2 regions of the Thermus sp. KWY1 genome follow, and region 1 is predicted to be linked to the other one. Evidence: a T-box and tRNA genes for the amino acid it is inferred to sense, from the RefSeq annotation. Region 1 holds a T-box; the other holds one or more tRNA genes.
The links. A T-box is a leader RNA that pairs with one kind of tRNA and senses whether it is charged. The one in region 1 lies ahead of ileS (isoleucine--tRNA ligase), so its partner is inferred to be a tRNA-Ile.
Positions count from the first base shown of each region.

Region 2: it encodes a tRNA-Ile, which carries the amino acid that the T-box ahead of ileS (isoleucine--tRNA ligase) is inferred to sense. The anticodon was not compared.

Region 1 is NZ_BAAJPG010000017.1:12,552-21,763, forward strand. It holds gene ileS (isoleucine--tRNA ligase) at 1-1,852, opposite strand, end outside; T-box leader at 1,887-2,124, opposite strand; gene fsa (fructose-6-phosphate aldolase) at 2,264-2,935, shown strand; gene rho (transcription termination factor Rho) at 2,932-4,215, shown strand; gene AC27GT_RS04730 (LysM peptidoglycan-binding domain-containing M23 family metallopeptidase) at 4,336-5,529, shown strand; gene pdxS (pyridoxal 5'-phosphate synthase lyase subunit PdxS) at 5,626-6,507, shown strand; gene AC27GT_RS04740 (ArsR/SmtB family transcription factor) at 6,528-6,887, shown strand; gene AC27GT_RS04745 (heavy metal translocating P-type ATPase) at 6,919-8,973, shown strand; gene nhaA (Na+/H+ antiporter NhaA) at 8,981-9,212, shown strand, end outside.
Region 2 is NZ_BAAJPG010000018.1:57,085-66,296, reverse strand. It holds gene AC27GT_RS05960 (hypothetical protein) at 1-222, shown strand, start outside; gene AC27GT_RS05955 (TetR/AcrR family transcriptional regulator) at 248-886, shown strand; gene uvrA (excinuclease ABC subunit UvrA) at 883-3,741, opposite strand; gene AC27GT_RS05945 (SIS domain-containing protein) at 3,817-4,848, shown strand; gene AC27GT_RS05940 (tRNA-binding protein) at 4,845-5,174, opposite strand; tRNA gene AC27GT_RS05935 (tRNA-Ile) at 5,257-5,333, opposite strand; gene AC27GT_RS05930 (YgaP family membrane protein) at 5,418-5,609, shown strand; gene AC27GT_RS05925 (DUF402 domain-containing protein) at 5,682-6,206, shown strand; gene AC27GT_RS05920 (hypothetical protein) at 6,203-7,222, opposite strand; gene AC27GT_RS05915 (LabA-like NYN domain-containing protein) at 7,226-7,774, opposite strand; gene AC27GT_RS05910 (NAD(P)/FAD-dependent oxidoreductase) at 7,843-8,850, opposite strand; gene AC27GT_RS05905 (zinc-binding dehydrogenase) at 9,003-9,212, opposite strand, start outside.

The DNA.
Region 1 (9,212 bases):
TGTACCACCTGAGGGCATCCGCCCCAAACTCCCGGATGATGTCCCAGGGGTCCACCACGTTCCCCTTGGACTTGCTCATCTTCTGGCCCTTTTCGTCCAGGATGAGGCCGTGGCAGATGACGTTTTTGAAGGCGATGGAGCCGAAGAGCATCACCCCAAGCTGGTGCAGGGAGTTGAACCAGCCCCGGGTCTGGTCGATGCCTTCCGCAATGAAGTCCGCGGGGAAGGCCTGCTTAAACTCCTCCCCGTTCTCGAAGGGGTAGTGCAAGGAGGCAAAGGGCATGGCCCCGGAGTCGTACCAGACATCGATCACGTAGGGAACCCGGCGCATGGTGCCCCCGCAGGTGCACTGGAGTTCCACCCCGTCCACGTAGGGACGATGGGGATCAAAGGGTTCGGGAAGGGGTTGAATGGCCCTTTCCTTCAGCTCCCGGAAGCTGCCGATGGCCTCTTCCTTTCCGCAAGAGCCACAGACCCAGATGGGAAGGGGCGTGCCCCAGTAGCGGTTGCGGCTTAGGGCCCAGTCCACCAGGTTCCGGAGCCACTCCCCGTAGCGTCCCTCCTTGATGTGGGGCGGGACCCAGTTGATCTCCTGGTTTTTGCGGATGAGTTCCTCTTTGAAGAGGGTGTTTTTGATGAACCAGGTTTCCGTGGCGTAGTACATGAGGGGAGTGGAACACCGCCAGCAGTGGGGGTAGCTGTGGAGGTAGCTTTCCTCCTTGAAAAGAAGCCCCCGGGAACGGAGGTCTTTCAGAATGGCCCGGTTGGCCTCGCGGAAGAAGAGGCCCTTAAAGGGCTCCACCAGGAGTTTCCCCTCCTCGTCCACCGTCTTGAGGAGGGGAAGACCGTAGGCCCTGGCCGTGTCCAGGTCCTCGGCCCCGAAGGCGGGGGCCTGGTGGACGATGCCCGTGCCGTCCTCCCGGCTCACGTACTCGGCCAGGACCACGAGGTACCCCTTCTCCAGGGCCTGGGGGTAGGGGGGGTCGTAGGCCAGGCCCTCCAGTTCCTTCCCGGAAAAGGTCCTGAGAATGGGGGTTTCCTCGCCGAGGAGCCTGCGCCCCAGGGTTTCCTCGAGGATCACCACCTCCTCCCCCACGGCAAAGGCTCCATAGGTGTACTCGGGGTGCACCGCCGCGGCCACGTTCCCGGGGAGGGTCCAGGGGGTGGTGGTCCAGATGAGGAGGCTAGCCTGCTTCAGGCCCAGTTTTTCCGGTTCCTTAAGGGGAAGGCGTACATAAACCGAGGGATCGGTGATCTCCTTGTACCCCAAGGAGAGCTCGTGGGAGGAAAGAGGCGTGCCGCACCGGGGGCAGTAGGGCACCACCTTGTGGTCCCGGTAGAGGAGCCCCCGGTGGAAGAGGTTCTTCAGGCTCCACCAGATGCTTTCCACATAGGTGGGGTGCAGGGTGGCGTAGGCGTTCTTGAGATCCACCCAGTAGGCGATGCGCTCGGTGAAGGCCTCCCACTCCTTCTCGTAGGTGAACACCGACTCCCGGCAGGCCTGGTTGAAGCGCTCGATGCCGTAGGCCTCGATCTCCCGTTTGCTCTTTAGCCCCAGCTTCTTCTCCACCTCCAGTTCCACCGGCAGGCCGTGGGTGTCCCAGCCGGCCCGGCGGGGCACGTAGTAGCCCCGCATGGTCTTGTACCGGGGGAAAAGGTCCTTGTAGCTTCGGGCCTGGGCATGGCCCACGTGGGGCATGCCGTTGGCGGTGGGGGGGCCTTCGTAAATGGTGTAGCGGGGCCCGCCTTTACGGTTTTCCACGCTTTTCTCAAAGATCCTCTCCCGCTTCCAGAACTCCAGAACCTCCTCTTCCAGCCTGGGAAAGTTGGGTTCGCCGACCTCCTTGAACATACGCTCCTCCCTAAAGAAACGCCCGCGCCCTTGGGGCGCGGACGAAAGCGCAAGGGCTTCCGCGGTACCACCGCGCTTCCTGGAGATAGCCTCCAGGCCCTCATTTCCGCGCGATCACGGGCGCACCCGGCGGGCATTACTCGAGGCTCCTAGCCCCTTTCCTCCCGCGGCTCCGGGGTGATCTTCCCGCCTTTCCTCACCACCGGGCTTCCACCCTCCCCGGCTCGCTCTAGGCTATTGGAAAGGGGTACTCTCCCCATCCTCGCCTTTACAGCTCCCGCCTCCTGGGGTAAAATCCCCCGTTGGCGGCTAAGCCCATGCTAGCAGCCTTTCCCCTGGCTTGACAACGCCCCCATCGGGTCTGCTAGACTCAGGCTAAGCCGGTTCCCCTTCCGCGCAAAAGGAGCGTCCATGGAGCTGTACTTGGATACCGCCAACTTGGAGGAGATACGGGAGATCGCTGCCTGGGGGGTGCTCTCTGGGGTGACCACCAACCCCACCCTGGTGGCTAAGGAGTATGCGGGCCGAGGAGCAAAGCTGACCGAGGAGGTTCTGTTCGCTCACCTACGGGCCATATGTGAGGTGGCGAAGGGACCTGTGTCGGCGGAGGTGACCGCGCTGGAGGCAGGGGCCATGGTGGAGGAGGGCCTGCGGCTTGCCGCCATCCACCCCCACATCGTGGTCAAGCTGCCCACCACCGAGGAGGGCCTGAAGGCCTGCAAGCGCCTTTCCACCCAGGGGGTGAAGGTGAACATGACCTTGATCTTTTCCGCCAACCAGGCTCTTCTGGCAGCCCGGGCAGGGGCAGCCTATGTTTCCCCCTTCCTGGGCCGGGTGGACGATATCTCCTGGGACGGGGGAGAGCTTTTGCGGGAGATCGTGGAGCTGATCCAGGTCCAGAACCTGCCGGTCAAGGTCATCGCTGCCTCCATCCGTCACCCCCGCCATGTGACGGAGGCCGCCCTTCTGGGGGCGGACATCGCCACCATGCCCTATACGGTTTTCAAGCAGCTTCTTAAGCATCCTTTGACGGACATAGGGCTTAGACGCTTTATGGAGGACTGGGAGAAGGTCAAGCCATGAGGAGAAAAGCGGATACCCAACAAGAAGCGCCCCTCACCTACCAGGAGCTTTCGGCCAAGATTCTGCCGGAGCTGCACCTCCTGGCCCAGGAAGCGGGCATAGAGAACTACAAGCGCATGAAGAAGGACCAGCTCATCATGGCCCTCCTGGAGCGGCAGACCCAGGGTGAGGGCCTGCAGCTGGTCAAGGGGTACCTGGAGATCAGCCCGGATGGGTACGGGTTCATTACCGAGAACCTGTACAACCTGGAATCCCGTGTGGCCATCGTCTCTGCGGGTCTCATCCGGCAGTATGCCTTGAGGAGCGGGGACTACATCGTGGGCCGGGTGCGACCTCCGCGGGAGAACGAGCGCTACGGAACCCTCCTCAAGGTGGAGGCGGTGAACGACCTGGATCCCGAGGCCGCCAAGAACCGGCCCCGCTTTGACGAGCTCATCCCCCAGTTCCCCGACCGGCAGATCAAGCTGGAAACCACCCCCGATGAGCTTTCCACCCGGGTGATCGACCTGCTGGCCCCCATCGGCCGGGGGCAGCGGGGGCTCATCGTGGCCCCGCCCAAGGCGGGCAAGACCACCCTCCTCAAGAAGATCGCCAATGCGGTCCTGAAGAACGAACCCGACATCAAGGTGATCGTTTTGCTCATAGACGAGCGCCCCGAGGAGGTCACGGACTTCCGGGAAAGCGTCCAGGGAGCCGAGGTCATCGCCAGCACCTTTGACGAACCTCCCCAGAACCATATCCGGGTGGCGGAGTTCGTCCATGAGAGGGCCAAGCGCATCGTGGAGGAGGGGGGGCACGTGATGATCCTCCTGGACTCCATCACCCGCCTGGCCCGGGCCAACAACCTGGTGACCCCACCCACGGGCCGTACCCTGTCGGGCGGTTTGGACTCCGCTGCCCTGTACTTCCCCAAGCGCTTCCTGGGAGCGGCCCGCAACATCCGGGGTGGAGGTAGCCTCACCATCCTGGCCACCGCCTTGGTGGAAACGGGAAGCCGCATGGACGACGTGATCTTTGAGGAGTTCAAGGGGACGGGCAACATGGAGCTCCACCTTTCCCGCCGCCTCGAGGAGCGCCGCATCTTCCCGGCCATCGACATCCTGAAGTCCGGGACCCGTCGGGAGGAGCTCCTCTTGGGCGAGGAGGTGGTGCACAAGATGTGGCTTCTGCGCAAGGTCCTGGCGGATATGGACCCGGCGGAGGCCATGGAGATGCTCCTTGCCCGCCTGGGGCGCACCAAGAACAACAAGGAGTTTCTGGCGTCCTTGGCCGCCCGTTAGGCGGGATTTTCCCTTGGGGGGCGGAAAGCCCGCCCCCCAAGGCCTTTTGCCCCTTGCCTTTTCCCCGCTTGGTCCTGGTATAATCCCCGCGAGGTTTTGGCGGGGTTTGGGAGGTGAGCATTGCGGGGAGTATGGGGAAGTTTATGGCTCTTGGTTTCCTCTTTGGCCTTCGCCAAGCTGCCTGCTCTTAGCCCCCTTCCTCTTCCCGAGAACACGGTGGAGGTGGGCCAGGCGGTCAAAAAGGGATGGGTGGTCTATGAGGTGAAGCCCGGGGATACCCTGGCGGGGATTGCCGCTCGTTACGGGGTGGATCCCCGGCACATCATGTGGTCCAGCAACCTGCAAGGCGATCGCTTGCAGGTGGGGCAAAGGCTTCTTATCCCCTTGGTGGCCGTGGAGGACCGTTCCCCCCGGGTACCCCCGGGGGTGGAGGTGTACCGCGTGCGCCCGGGGGATACCCTGCAGGGAGTGGCGAGCCGTTATGGTGTAAGCGTTCTGGACCTGGTTTCCGCCAACCCTTCCTTAGAGAGCTTGGACCGGCTGGTGGCGGGGAGCGTCCTGTACATTCCAAGAAAGGCTAAGGGCTTGGTGGTATCCCTGCCCGAGGGGCAGACCCTGGTGGACCTGGCGGCTCGTTTCGGCCTCTCCCCGGTGGCGGTGGCCCGGGCCAACGGGGTGAAGGATCCCTTGGACTTGAAGCCAGGGGACCTGGTCCTCCTGCCCGGTATCCAGGCCAAAACCACGTACCAACGCCTTCTGGCCAAACAGGAGGCGGAGCGCCAAGCCCGCCTCGAGGCCGAGCGGCGCCGCCAGGAGGAGCTTAGGCGCCTGGCGGAGGAGAGGAGGAGGCAGCAGGCCTTGGCCCAGCAACGTACCCGGCAGGTGCAGCAGGCCCAGACCCAGCGGCCCCAGGTGCGCCGGGTGAGCTACCAGGAAGGGGCCATGCGCTGGCCTCTTTCCGGTTTCCGCATCACCACCTACTTCGGCCAGAGGGGAGCCTTCCAGCGCTACCACACGGGGATCGACCTGGCTGCTCCTTACGGCACCCCCATCGTGGCGGCCAAGGCGGGGCAGGTGGAGGTGGCGGGTTGGAGCTCCGTGGGCTATGGCTTCCATGTGGTGCTGGACCACGGGGGCGGGGTGGAAACCCTTTACGCCCACATGTCGCGCATCGCTGTGCGGGCAGGCCATTGGGTGGAAGCCGGGCAGGTGATCGGGTACGTGGGCTCCACCGGCTGGTCCACCGGGCCCCACCTGCACTTTGAGGTGAGGGTGGGTGGGGTGGTCCGCAATCCTCTGGCGTATTTGCCCTAAGGGGTTATTTCCCCGCCCAGAAGCCCTTGGGCTTCTGGGGTTTGTGTTCCCTTGGGCTTGACCCGGTGGGCGGTAAGCTGGAGGATGGAGGACGGGATGGAGAAGGGTACCTTCCAGATCAAGACCGGCTTTGCCGAGATGTTCAAGGGCGGGGTGATCATGGACGTGACCACCCCCGAGCAGGCGGTGATCGCCGAGGAGGCGGGGGCGGTGGCGGTGATGGCCCTGGAGAGGGTTCCCGCCGACATCCGGGCCCAGGGGGGCGTGGCCCGCATGTCCGACCCCAAGGTCATCAAGGAGATCATGGCCGCGGTGTCCATTCCCGTGATGGCCAAGGTGCGGATCGGCCACTTCGTGGAGGCCATGATCCTCGAGGCCCTGGGGGTGGACTTCATCGACGAGTCCGAGGTCCTCACCCCTGCGGATGAGGAGCACCACATCGACAAATGGAAGTTCAAGGTGCCCTTCGTCAACGGGGCCCGGGACCTGGGGGAGGCCTTAAGGCGCATCGCTGAGGGAGCGGCCATGATCCGCACCAAGGGGGAGGCGGGCACGGGCAACGTGGTGGAGGCGGTCCGCCACGCCCGCACCATGTGGAAGCAGATCCGCTACGTCCAGTCCCTCCGGGAGGACGAACTCGTGGCCTACGCCAAGGAGATCGGGGCCCCCTTGGAGCTGGTCCGGTGGGTCCACGACCACGGCCGCCTTCCCGTGGTGAACTTCGCCGCCGGGGGCATCGCCACCCCGGCCGATGCCGCCTTGATGATGCACCTGGGGATGGATGGGGTCTTCGTGGGAAGCGGCATCTTCAAGTCCGGGGACCCCAAGAAGCGGGCCCGGGCCATCGTGCGGGCGGTGACCCACTACAACGATCCCGAGGTGCTGGCTGAGGTTTCCGAGGACCTGGGGGAGCCCATGGTGGGTATCAACCTGGATCAACTGAGGGAAGAGGAGCGCCTGGCCAAGCGAGGCTGGTAAGGGAAGCCTGGGGTAAGGCCATGGCCCGGGCGGTCTGTGGGGTTTACGAGATCCACCCTGAGCGGGTGGAGAAGGCGCGCGCGGCCTTGCCCGAGGAGGCGGTGCTGGGGGAAGCCGCCCTCCTCCTTAAGGCCCTGGCCGACCCCACCCGGATGCGCCTTCTTCTGGCTTTGAAGACGGCGGGGGAGCTTTGCGTGTGCGATCTAGCCCTCCTCGCTGGGGTTTCGGTTTCTGCGGTGAGCCATCAGCTCAGGCTTCTGCGCCAGGCAAGGCTGGTGGCCTTCCGGAGAGAGGGAAAGTGGGTCTACTACCGCTTGGCGGACGAGCACGTGGAACGGCTTCTTGAGGGGGCTTTGGAGCACGCGGAAGAGAACACTTGACTAGCTACTCAAATGATGCTACCATGGGGGCATGGAGGCTCACAGGGTTCGCGTGTTCCGGGTGGAGGGTTTGGACTGCGCCGACTGCGCCTTAAAGGTGGAGAAAGCCCTTTCCGAGGTGCCTGGAGTGGTGCAGGCCCAGGTCAGCTTTGCCAGCGGTAAGGCGTATCTGCACCTCGAGGTTCCCGGGGCGGAGAAGGAGGCGGAAAGGGTGGTTTCCGCCCTGGGCTACCGTTTGAAGCCTGAAGGGGACACGACCAGGGGGGTTTTGGGACCCTGGCGCTGGGCCTTGGCTTCCGGAGGGCTTCTCCTGGCGGCCTTTTTGGCTTCGCTCTTCCTCCCCGGCCTAGCCCCTTGGGGCTATCGGCTGGCGGCCTTGGTGGGGGTTTTCCCCCTGGCTCGTCGTGCGGTGGCTGCGTTCCGGCAAAACCCCTTTAGCATGCAGAGTCTGGTCACGCTGGCCACCCTTGGGGCCTTGGCCATCGGGGCGGAGGCCGAGGCGGCGGTGGTGGTCTTCCTCTTCCTGGTGGGGGAGGTGCTGGAGGCTTATAGCGTGGCCCAGGCCCGCAGGTCCCTTTACGCCCTTTCCGAGCTTCTTCCCAGGCGGGCCTACCGCCTGAAGGAGGGTGGGGTGGAGGAGGTGCCCCTTAAGGCCTTGAGGGTGGGGGACCTGGTGAGGGTGCCCCCGGGGGAGCGGGTACCGGCCGACGGGGTGGTGGTGTCTGGACAGGCTTCCGTGGAGGAGGCCGCCTTCACCGGGGAGCCCTTGCCTAGGCCCAAGGGGATAGGGGACCGGGTTTACGGGGGCAGTCTGGTGCAGGAGGGGAGCTTGGTGGTAAAGGTGGAGCGCCTTCCCGAGGAGGGCTTCCTGGCGGAGATGGAACGCCTGGCGGAGGGGGCCTTGCTTAAGAAGAGCCAGGCGGAGCGGGTGGTGGATGCCTTTAGCCGCCGCTACACCCCGGCGGTCCTGGCCCTGGCAGGCTTCGTGGCCCTGGTCCTTCCCCTTTTCCGGGGGGATTTCCTGGGGCATGTCTACAAGGCCTTGGGCCTTCTCCTCATCGCCTGTCCCTGCGCTCTGGTGGTGTCGGTGCCTGCGGCCATCGCCGCAGGGGTGGCCCGGGGAGCCAGGGCGGGGGTGCTCTTTAAGAGCGGGGCGGCCCTGGAGCGCTTGGCTGGGGTTCGCTACGTGGCTTTGGACAAGACGGGAACCCTGACCCTGGGAAAGCCCACGCTGGTGCGGGTGGTTACCTTTGGGGTTTCGACGGAGGAGGCCTTGGCCCTGGCGAAGGGGGTGGCGGAGGGTTCCTCCCACCCCTTAGCCCGGGCGGTGCGGGAGGCTTCGGGCCCCAAGGCCTTGCCCTCGGAGGAGCATCGGGCGGTGCCGGGCCTCGGGGCCTTCGCTCGGGTGGAGGGGAAGGAGGTGGGTTTGGTGCGGCCCGAGGCCTGGGACCTGCCCCCGGAAGTAGAGGCCCAGGTGAAGGCCTTGACGGAGGAAGGCTTCAGCCTTTCCCTCTTGGTTAGGGAGGGGGTTCCCTTGGCCCTCTTGGCCTTCCAGGATACCCCCCGCCTCGAGGCCCGGGAAGTCTTGGCCGAACTGCGCCGACTGGGCCTTAAGCCCCTCCTGCTTACCGGCGACCGGGAGACCTCTGCTTTGGCTTTGGGCACGGCCATAGGGCTTTTTCCTGAGGAAATCCGGGCTGGCCTTTCTCCCGTGGACAAGCTCCGCCTGGTGGAGGAGTTGGCAGGTAGGGGTGGCGTGGCCATGGTGGGGGATGGGGTGAACGACGCCCCAGCCCTGGCCAAGGCCACGGTAGGGCTTGCCGTGGCCGAGGGCACGGAAGCGGCCCTGCAGAGTGCAGACGTGGGGCTTCTGAGCCTTGCCGCCTTGCCCCGGGCCTTCCGGCTAAGCCGCCTGACCCTGGGCGTGGTCCGCCAGAACGTGGCCTTGGCGGTGGGGCTCAAGGGGCTTTTCCTCTTCACCACCCTCATGGGTTACACGGGGCTTTGGACCGCAGTGCTGGCGGACAATGGAGCACTCGTGTTGGTGACGGCCAACAGTCTGCGTCTTTTGTGGCGCCGGGTATAGTAATCCCATGCCCGTGCGCAGGTATCCCAGGCTACTAGAGCAGTTTCTTGAAAGTGAGGCCAAAGGAGGGCTGGTCCTCTTCTTGGCGGCTCTTCTGGCATTTATACTGGCCAACACTCCGGCGGCCACGGTCTATTTTGGGCTACGAGAAGTTCTGGTGGGTGTTCGTTTTGGCGAGTTTTCATTGGAAAAGCCGCTGCTTCTTTGGGTCAACGACCTCCTCATGGCGTTTTTCTTCC
Region 2 (9,212 bases), on a different contig from region 1:
GCAGTGTTTCTGGGCTTCAACGCCCATCTCTTCCTGGCCGAGGTGGGCAGGCTTCCTTCCCGGGTGGCGGCCCCAGGGGAGGTGGCCCAGGCCTTGGCCAAGCAGGGCTACCAGGTGGCGGATGGTTCCTTCCACCGGGAGGCCAAGGTCTATACCACCCTGGGGGGGTTATCCCTGCTTAAGGCTTTAGAGGATTGGGCGCAAAAAGCGATTGAACTTTAAGTTTATACGGTAGTACACTACCCCCATGACCGTGAGGGAGTATCAGAAAAAGCGGCGCCGGGAGCGCATCTTCCAGGCAGCCATGGCCCTTTTCCGTCAGCAGGGTTTCCGGGAAACCACCGCCACCGATATCGCCAAGGCCGCCCACGTGTCCCGGGGTACCTTCTTCAACTACTACCCCTATAAGGAAGCCGTGCTCCTGGAATACGGGAGCCTGCTTCTTGCAGACCTCAGAGAGGAGGTAAGGCGGCGCCTGGCCCAGAAAGAGGATCCCATGGCCCTCCTCCGCTTCCTCTTCCAGAGGCTTGCCGCCTTTACCCAGGCGGAGAAGGACCTTCTTTTGCCCCTTCTCTACGAGCTTTTAAACCCCGATCCCGTCCGGGCCAAGGCCGCCTTCCTGGCCCTGCCTTTAGGGGACTTGATCGCCGAGGTCCTGAAGCCCTTGCGGGAAAAGGGGGTGGTGCGGCAGGACCTTTCCCTGGAGCGCATGGGCCGCACCTTGGCCGACCTTTACTTCCTCGCCGCCTTGCGCTGGGCGGCCTATACCCCTAACCGGGATTTCGGGGAGGAGGTGGAGAAATCCCTGTCCTTGGCCCTGGAAGGGATTCTGGCCCGGAGCCAGCCCGCCCAGGTTTCCAGGAAATCCGCCAAAGCCAAGGCTTAGTCCGCGGCCACCTTCAGCCGCTCGGCGATCTCGGGGATTCTGGCCAAAAAGACCCCTGTGGGGCTACCCGTGAGGGCCACCTCCTCCGGGGTACCCTCGGCCACGATCTCCCCGCCCCGGTCGCCCCCCTCGGGGCCCAGGTCAATCACCCAGTCTGCGGTCTTCACCACATCCAGGTTGTGCTCGATGACCACCACGGTGTTGCCGGCGTCCACCAGGCGATGGAGCACGTTGAGAAGCTTGGCCACGTCGTCAAAGTGAAGGCCGGTGGTGGGCTCGTCCAGGATGTAAAGGGTGCGGCCCGTGGCCTTGCGGCCCAGCTCCGTGGCCAGCTTGATCCTCTGGGCCTCGCCCCCGGAAAGGGTGGGGGAGGGCTGGCCCAGGCGCATGTAGCCCAGGCCCACGTCCACCATGAGCTGGAGCTTGCGGGCGATGGTGGGAACGTTCTGGAAAAACTCCAGGGCTTCCTCGGCGGTCATGTCCAGGACGTCGGCGATGCTCTTGCCCCTTAGCTTCACCTCGAGGGTCTCCTTGTTGTAGCGCTTGCCCTTGCACACCTCGCAGGGCACGTAGAGGTCGGGCAAAAAGAGCATCTCGATCTTCACCGTGCCGTCGCCCCCGCAGGCCTCGCACCGCCCCCCCTTCACGTTGAAGGAGAAGCGACCCGGGCCATACCCCCTCTTCCTGGCCTCCGGGGTCTTGGCAAAGAGGTCGCGGATCTCGTCAAAGATCCCGGTGTAGGTGGCGGGGTTGGAGCGAGGGGTGCGGCCGATGGGGGACTGGTCGATCTCGATCACTTTGTCCAGGTGCTCCACTCCCTCCAGGGATTCGTAGGCTCCAGGGGTGGTCTTGGCCCGCATGAGCTTTTGGGCCAAGGCGGCGTAGAGGACATCGTGGATCAGGGTGCTCTTTCCCGAACCGGAGGGCCCGGTCACCGCCACGAAGCGGCCCAAGGGGATTTTCAAGGTGATGTTTTTCAGGTTGTGCTCCCGGGCCCCCTTGAGCACCAGCCACTTGCCGTTCCCCTTCCTGCGCTCCCTGGGCACGGGGATTCGCTTTTCCCCCCTTAAGTAGGCCCCGGTAAGGCTCTCCTTGCTTTTAAGGATCTCCTCCAGGGGTCCTTGGGCCACCACCTCTCCTCCGTGGATGCCGGCCCCCGGTCCCATGTCCACGATCCAGTCCGCGGCCCGCATGGTTTCCTCGTCGTGTTCCACCACGATCAGGGTGTTTCCAAGCCCCTGGAGGCGCTTCAGGGTCTGGATGAGGCGCTGGTTGTCCCTGGGGTGGAGGCCGATGCTGGGCTCGTCCAGCACGTAAAGCACCCCGGTGAGGCCGCTTCCCACCTGGGTGGCCAGGCGAATCCGCTGGGCCTCCCCTCCGGAGAGGGTGTTGGCGGCTCGGTCCAGGGTGAGGTAGTCCAGCCCCACCCCCACCAGGAAGCCCAGCCTCTCCACGATCTCCCGCAGGATGGGGCGGGCGATCTGGGCCTGGAAGGGGGAGAGATAGGCCTCGAGGTTCCGGAAAAACTCCAGGGCCTCGCGAACGGGCAGGGCCGAAACCTCGGCGATGTTCTTGTCCGCCACCCTTACGGAGAGCACTTCCTTCTTGTAGCGGGTGCCGCCGCACACCGGGCAGGGCTTCTGCGACATGAAGCCTTCCAGCACCTCCTTGACCCCTTCGGACTCCGCCTCCTGGTACCGCTTCTGCAGCCAGGGGATGACCCCCTCGTAGTGGACCTCCACCCGGAAGGTTTCCTTGCCTCCCCGGCGGAAGACCACCTCAAAGGGCTCGGGAAGGCCGTAGAGCACGGCCTGCTGGGCCTCCTCCGGCAGGTCCTTGAAGGGGGTTTTGAGGTCGAAGCCCATGTGTTCTGCCAAGGCCCGAAGCCGGTCCCAGAGGTAGCTTCGCCCCGTGTCCCGCCCCCGGGCCCAGGGCAGGATGGCCCCCTCGGCCAGGGAGAGCTCGGGGTTCACGATGAGCTCAGGGTCAAACTCCTGCTTGTAACCCAGACCCGAGCAGGCAGGGCAGGCCCCATAGGGGGCGTTGAAGGAGAAGATGCGGGGCTCGAGCTCCTCCAGGACGCTTCCGTGCTCGGGACAGGCGAACTTCTCGGAGAAAAGCTCCTCCTGGCCGGAATCCGGGTAAAAGACCCGCATGAGTCCCTCGCCCCTAAGGAGGGCGAGCTCCACTGCCTCGGCGATGCGGGGGCGTTCCTCCTCCTTAAGGACCACCCGGTCGATCACCAGGTCAATGTCGTGCTTCTCGTACTTTTCCAGGTTTAGGTTCTGGGCCTCCTCCAGGAGATAGATGACCCCATCCACCCGCACCCGGGCGTAGCCTTCCTTCATGAGTTGCTGGAAAAGCTTGCGGTACTCCCCCTTCCTCCCCCGCACCAAGGGAGCCATGAGGATGGCCCGGGTGCCCGGGGGGTTCTTCAGGAGGCGGTCGGTGATCTCGCTGGCGGATTGCTTCTCAATGGGGCGGCCGCACTCCGGGCAGTAGGCGGTGCCGATGCGGGCATAGAGGAGGCGGAGGTAGTCGTGGATTTCCGTTACTGTGCCCACGGTGGAGCGGGGGTTGTGGCTGGTGGTTTTCTGGTCGATGGAGATGGCGGGGGAGAGGCCCTCGATGCTTTCCACCTCGGGCTTGTCCATGACCCCCAGGAACTGGCGGGCGTAGCTGGAGAGGCTTTCCACGTAGCGCCGCTGCCCCTCTGCGTAGATGGTGTCAAAGGCCAGGGTGCTCTTGCCCGAGCCGGAAACCCCGGTGATGACGATGAACTTGCCCCGCGGGAGCTCCAGGCTGATGTTCTTGAGGTTGTGCTCCCGTGCCCCCCGGATGACGATGCGGTCCATCCGTGGAAGTATACCACTACCTTCTGGGAAGGACCAGGTGACAGGAGGGGGCTTCCCGTGCCCTATAGTGAACCTATGGCCTCTTGGATGCGTACCGAGGCGGAGGAAGCCCCCAAGGTCATGGAGCGCCTCCTTAGGGAGAACGAGGGCGAGGTGAGGAGCCTGGCCCGCTTCCTGAGGAAGCGCCCCCCGGCCCTCACCCTTACCGTGGCCCGGGGGAGTTCCGACCATGCGGCCCTTTTTGCCAAGTACCTCCTCGAGGCCCGATTGGAGTGGCCGGTTCTCTCCTTGGCCCCTTCCGTCCTCACCCTTTACCGGGCTAGGCCCAAGGTGCCTTTTCCCTCCCTTCTTCTCGCCTTTAGCCAAAGCGGGGAAAGCCCCGACCTTTTGGAGGCGGTAAGCGCCTACCGCTCCCAGGGAGCCCTCACCGTGGCCCTGGTGAACCGGGAGGAGAGCCCCCTGGCCCGGATGGCGGAGGTGGTCCTTCCCCTCCATGCCGGGGAGGAGAAGGCGGTGGCCGCCACCAAGAGCTTCCTGGCCATGCTGGCCGCCACCCTCCATCTCCTGGCCCACCTGGTGGAGGAATCCCGCCTGCGCCAGGTCCTTCCCGGCTTACCCGAGGCCTTGAACCGGGCCTTGGAGGCCTCGGGGGAGCTGGATTACCTGGAGGATGCGGAAAACCTTTTCGTCCTGGGGCGGGGGTTCACGTACCCCGTGGCCCTCGAGGCGGCCTTGAAGCTGAAGGAGGTGGCGGGGCTTCATGCGGAGGGGTTTTCGGCGGCGGAGTTCCTCCACGGTCCCCAGGCCCTTTTGGAGGCTGGCTTTCCGGTGCTGGCCTTGGTGCAAAAGGATGAGGCCTTGGAGGCCCTTCTTTCCACCCTGGAAGGGTTAAAGGCGAAAGGGGCTCATCTTCTCGTTCTCTCCCCGGAGCCCGATGCCCTGGCCCTGGCGGATTCTCCCCTGGCGCTTCCCGTGGCCTCCGAGCCCGAGATCACGCCTCTTTTCCTGGCCCAGGCCTTTTATCCCAAGGCGGAGGCCCTGTCCCGGGCCCGGGGCCTGGATCCGGACCGGCCCCGGCACCTCACCAAGGTGACCCGGACCCGCTAGAAGACCCTTTCCCCCAGGGGTACCTCCCGCTCCGCGGTGAGGAGGACCACCCGGCCCTCCGCATCCTTAGCCCCCAGGACCAGCACCTCGGAGGGGAAGCCTGCGATGGAGCGGGTTCCCAGGTTCACCGCGCACACCACCAGGCGGCCCACCAAGTCCTCGGGGCGGTAAAGCTCGGTAATCTGGGCGGAACTCTGTTTGACCCCTAAGGGCCCGAGGTCGATCCAGAGCTTGTAGCTGGGTTTGCGGGCTTTCTCGTGGGGTTCGGCCTTCAAGATGCGGCCGATGCGCAGATCCAGGATTTGAAAGGCTTGCAGGGCCTCCATGGCTAGATTCTGCCAGAGGAAGGGGCTGGTACAAACACGTTTCCCGCCTCTTGAGGAGGCGGGACTTTTGCAGATAGGGCGCTGGTGGGCCGTGCAGGACTTGAACCTGCAACCAACCGGTTATGAGCCGGCCGCTCTGACCGATTGAGCTAACGGCCCATGCCAAGGGCTTATTTTAGCACAAGGGAGGACTAAGGCCAAACGTCCCGCCCGCTATGTATACACTAAAGGAGGAGGTGAGCCATGACGGTAAACGAGAGCACCACCGATAGGGTGATTCGCTTTATCCTGGCCCTGGTCCTCTTCTACATCGCTTTCCAGTCGGCATCTCCCTGGAACTGGATCCTGGGGATCGTGGGGGTGGTCCTCCTCTTCACGGCGGTCACCGGCTTCTGCGCCATCTACAAGGTCCTGGGCATCAGCACCAAGAAGTAGACCGGCTTTGCCCAGCCCTGGACCCCAGGTGAGCTGGGGCGTTGTCTGGCTGAAGGCCGGGCCGGTGGGGATATGGATTGGCCGCTTGCCCCTGGGGATCATGTCCGGGTGGAGTTTTGGAAGTTTCCCGGGGATGTGCTCCACTACTTCTGGGAAGCCCGGGTGGTGGAGGTGAGACCTGAAGGCGTCCTGACCCTTTTGCCACAGGGCGGGATCTTTCACCACGTGGCCAAGGGGAAGGCGGTGGTGCTGGACCACGATGCCTATGTGGCCTTTTTCCCTGGGGCCTGGTACTCCGGGGGGCCGGATGTGAGGGAGGGCCGGGTGCTGGAGTATTACTGGAACGTGCAGACCCCGGCGGAGTGGACGGGAAGGGGTTTTCGCCAGTACGACCTCGAGCTGGACGTGCGTTGCCAGGCCGACCATACCTGCCAGGTCTTTGACCAGGAGGAGTTTTGGGCCAAGCGCTCCCTTTACCCCAGGCTTTGGGTGGAGGAGGCGGAAAAGGCGGTGGAGGCCATCCTTCACCACATGCGGCAGGGAAGGTGGCCGGTGCTGCCTCCCGGGGAGCCCCTTCCCTGGATGGAACGGATCTAGGGCGTGAGGGTGGGGAGGGAAGAGGGAGCGGGATCCTGTGCTCCAGACCCCCAGGCTTTAACGGGAATAAGGATGCGCCCCTCGAGGTGCCAGCGTCCTTCCAGGACCACCTGGTAGAGGAGGCCTTTGAAAAAGCCGTGGAAGCTATCCTCCCAGGTTTCCAGGTTCTGGGCCCGCAAGGGGTAGTTGTGCCAGGCGGGGCCCAGGTAGTAGAGCCAGGGGTCATCCAGAAGGCGGGTATCCCGTGGAGGGAGGCCGAGGAGGGCGTTGAAGTAGCCTCTAAGCCGGCTTGCGGTGAAGAGGAGGTTGAGGTAGGGATCCTCGAGGGCCTTCCTGGCCTCGGTCTCGGTCTTGGGGAAGGGTCTTGCTGGATCCCAGGCCCCGAAGAGTCGCAGGCGGTCCTGTTGCTTGAGGGCATCCTCCCAGCTCATCTGGGCCAGGCCCAGGGTGCGGCTCAAGGGGGCGTGGCCTTGGACCTCGGCCAGACCTTGGGCTAAGCCGTCCGCCGCTTCCCGCACCCCCCGGGAAAGCCCCAAGGCCTTGTCCCCCCCGTACTGCTCGTTATCCACAATGGCGGCCAGCACCCCATAAGGAATGCCGAGGGCGGAGGCGGCGGCGCGGATCTCCCGGGCGTAGGGAAGTACATGGTGGGGGGCGGTGGGCAGGCCCTCGAGGTCCACCTTCTGGCTCCGCTTGGCCTGGCCGATGGCCTCCACCCAGCGCTTGGCCGCCAGGAGGGCACTTTTGGCTTCGGGGTATGCGGCGCGCTTGCCGGAGCGCTGGTTTTTGAGCTCGAGGCGCAAGAGGCGGTCGTAGGCCCGGGCCACTTTCTCCCCTAAAAGCAGGTGCAGGCTGGCCTTCAAGCTCAGGTGGAGGCTCACCCAAGCCTCCCGCTCTTCCCTTGGGTAGGGGAGAAGATCCCTGAGGCTTGGGGAGGGGGGTAGGGTAGGGGGGATGGGAAGGGCCAGGTAGAAAAGGCCCGCTGCCAGCAGCACCAGCCAGGGGCCCGGGGGCATAGATCAGGACTGGGTGTCTTCCACCGGGGCGGGGGGCACCTCCACCGTGGCCTCCACGGGGTAGCCCGCGTAGGTGCGGCGGCCCCCCAGGGTTCTCTCCAGCACCTCCCGCCACTCGGGGAGGTTCAGGAAGCGGTCCGCCTGGTTGCGGAGCTCGAGGTCCGCCAGCTCGTGCACGCCAAGGAGGTGGATCTCCTTCCCCATGGCCCTCAGGGCGCTGAAGGTGTGGGCCAGTTCCCCCGAACCGCTGGCCACGATGGCCCGGTCCCAGCGGGGGGCGGTGGTGAGGAGGTCCGTGGCCATCATGGCCTCAAACCGGGCTTCTCCCCGGACCAAGCGGCTTCGCACCGTGTAGCCCATGAAGACCAAGGCGTCGATGAAGCGCTGCTGACGCTCGTCCTCGGGATCGGTGATGGGCACGTAGTAGAAGGCGTTGTAAAGCTGCTCCGGGGTGGCGAACTGGGTCAGGACCCGGCGGTGGTCCACGTTCCAACCCAGGCGCTTGGTGGCCAGGTACATGTAGGATCCGTCAATGAAAAGGGCAACCCGCATATGCCCCCATCTTAGGACAAAGCCAGGCCCCGGGCTACCCCGGGGCCCGTGAGTAGCGGGGCGGAATCTCAGGCCGGGGCTTTCTCCTCGGCCTTTTCCGAAGAGTGGCCGGGGTTCACCTTGAGGGCGGGGTTGGCGTAGGCGGCGGCGTGGTTGGCGGCGATGGCGGCTTCGCCGAAACCCAGCACGATTAGGGGAAGCTTCCCCGGGTAGGTGACGATGTCGCCGCAGGCGTAGACCCCGGGGATGCTGGTGGCCATGGTGGTGTCCACCTTGATCCTGTTCTTTTCCAGCTCCAGCCCCCAGTTGGCCAGGGGCCCCAGCTTGGTGAGGTAGCCCGCCAGGATCAGCACAGCGTCCACCTCTAGCTCCTTTTCCTCCTGGGTTCCGTTGTGGAAGATCACCGCCTTGCGCACCTGGGTATCCCCTTCAATCCGCCGGACCTCGTAGGGGGTGAGCACGGTAAGGCGCCCTTCCTCATGGGCTTTGAAAAGCTCCTTCACGCTGGCCTCGTGGGCCCGGAACTGGGGCCTCCTGTGGATCAGGGTGATCTCCTTAGCGGTGCCCAGAAGGTTCAGGGCCCAGTCCACGGCGCTATCCCCACCTCCCACGATGAGGACCCGCTTGCCCTGGAACTCGGCCTTGGTCTTCACCGCATAGTAAACGCCCTTGCCCTCCAGCTCCTTTTCCCCCGGGGCACCCAGGCGCCTGGGCTCAAAGGCACCCACTCCGGCGGCAATGATTACCGCCTTTGCGGTGTAGGTGTTCCCGGAGGAGGTGGTCACCTTGAAGTGGTCCCCTTCTCTCTCCAGGGTTTCCGCCCGCTCCCCCAGGCTGTAAATGGGGTTGAAGGGAGCCACCTGCTCCACCAAGCCCTTCACTAGGTCCTTGGCGTACACCTTGGGAAAGCCCGCCACGTCGTAGATGTATTTCTCCGGATACAAAGCGGAAAGCTGTCCCCCTGGCTCGGGCAAGGGGTCGATGAAGCGGAAGGAAAGCCCTCGCATGCCCACGTAAAAACCCGCAAAAAGCCCAGCGGGGCCCGCACCAATGATGATCACGTCGGTGTGCTCCATGGTCTCACCTCGCCCTGCATTCTACCCTTAAGGAAACCCTATGGGCGGCGGCTTCCGGTTAGGGACAAAGGTCTTGACCCCATCCCATAATCTTCGCCCTATGGTCCGCCAGCTTACTACGGAGGTGGGATCTTTCTCCCGCCTGGAGAAGACTAGTCCACCCGTAGCACCACTTTTCCAAAGACGCGCCGCTCCTCCAGGAGGCGGTGTCCCTCCGCAGCCTCCTCCAAGGAAAGGACCTGCCCCACCACGGGCTTTAGCCTTCCCTGTTCCACAAAGCGCAGGATGGGGAAAAGACGGCTTTTGGAGCCCATGGTGGAGCCCAGGATGGAAAGTTGCCGGAAGAACACGTGGGCGAAGGG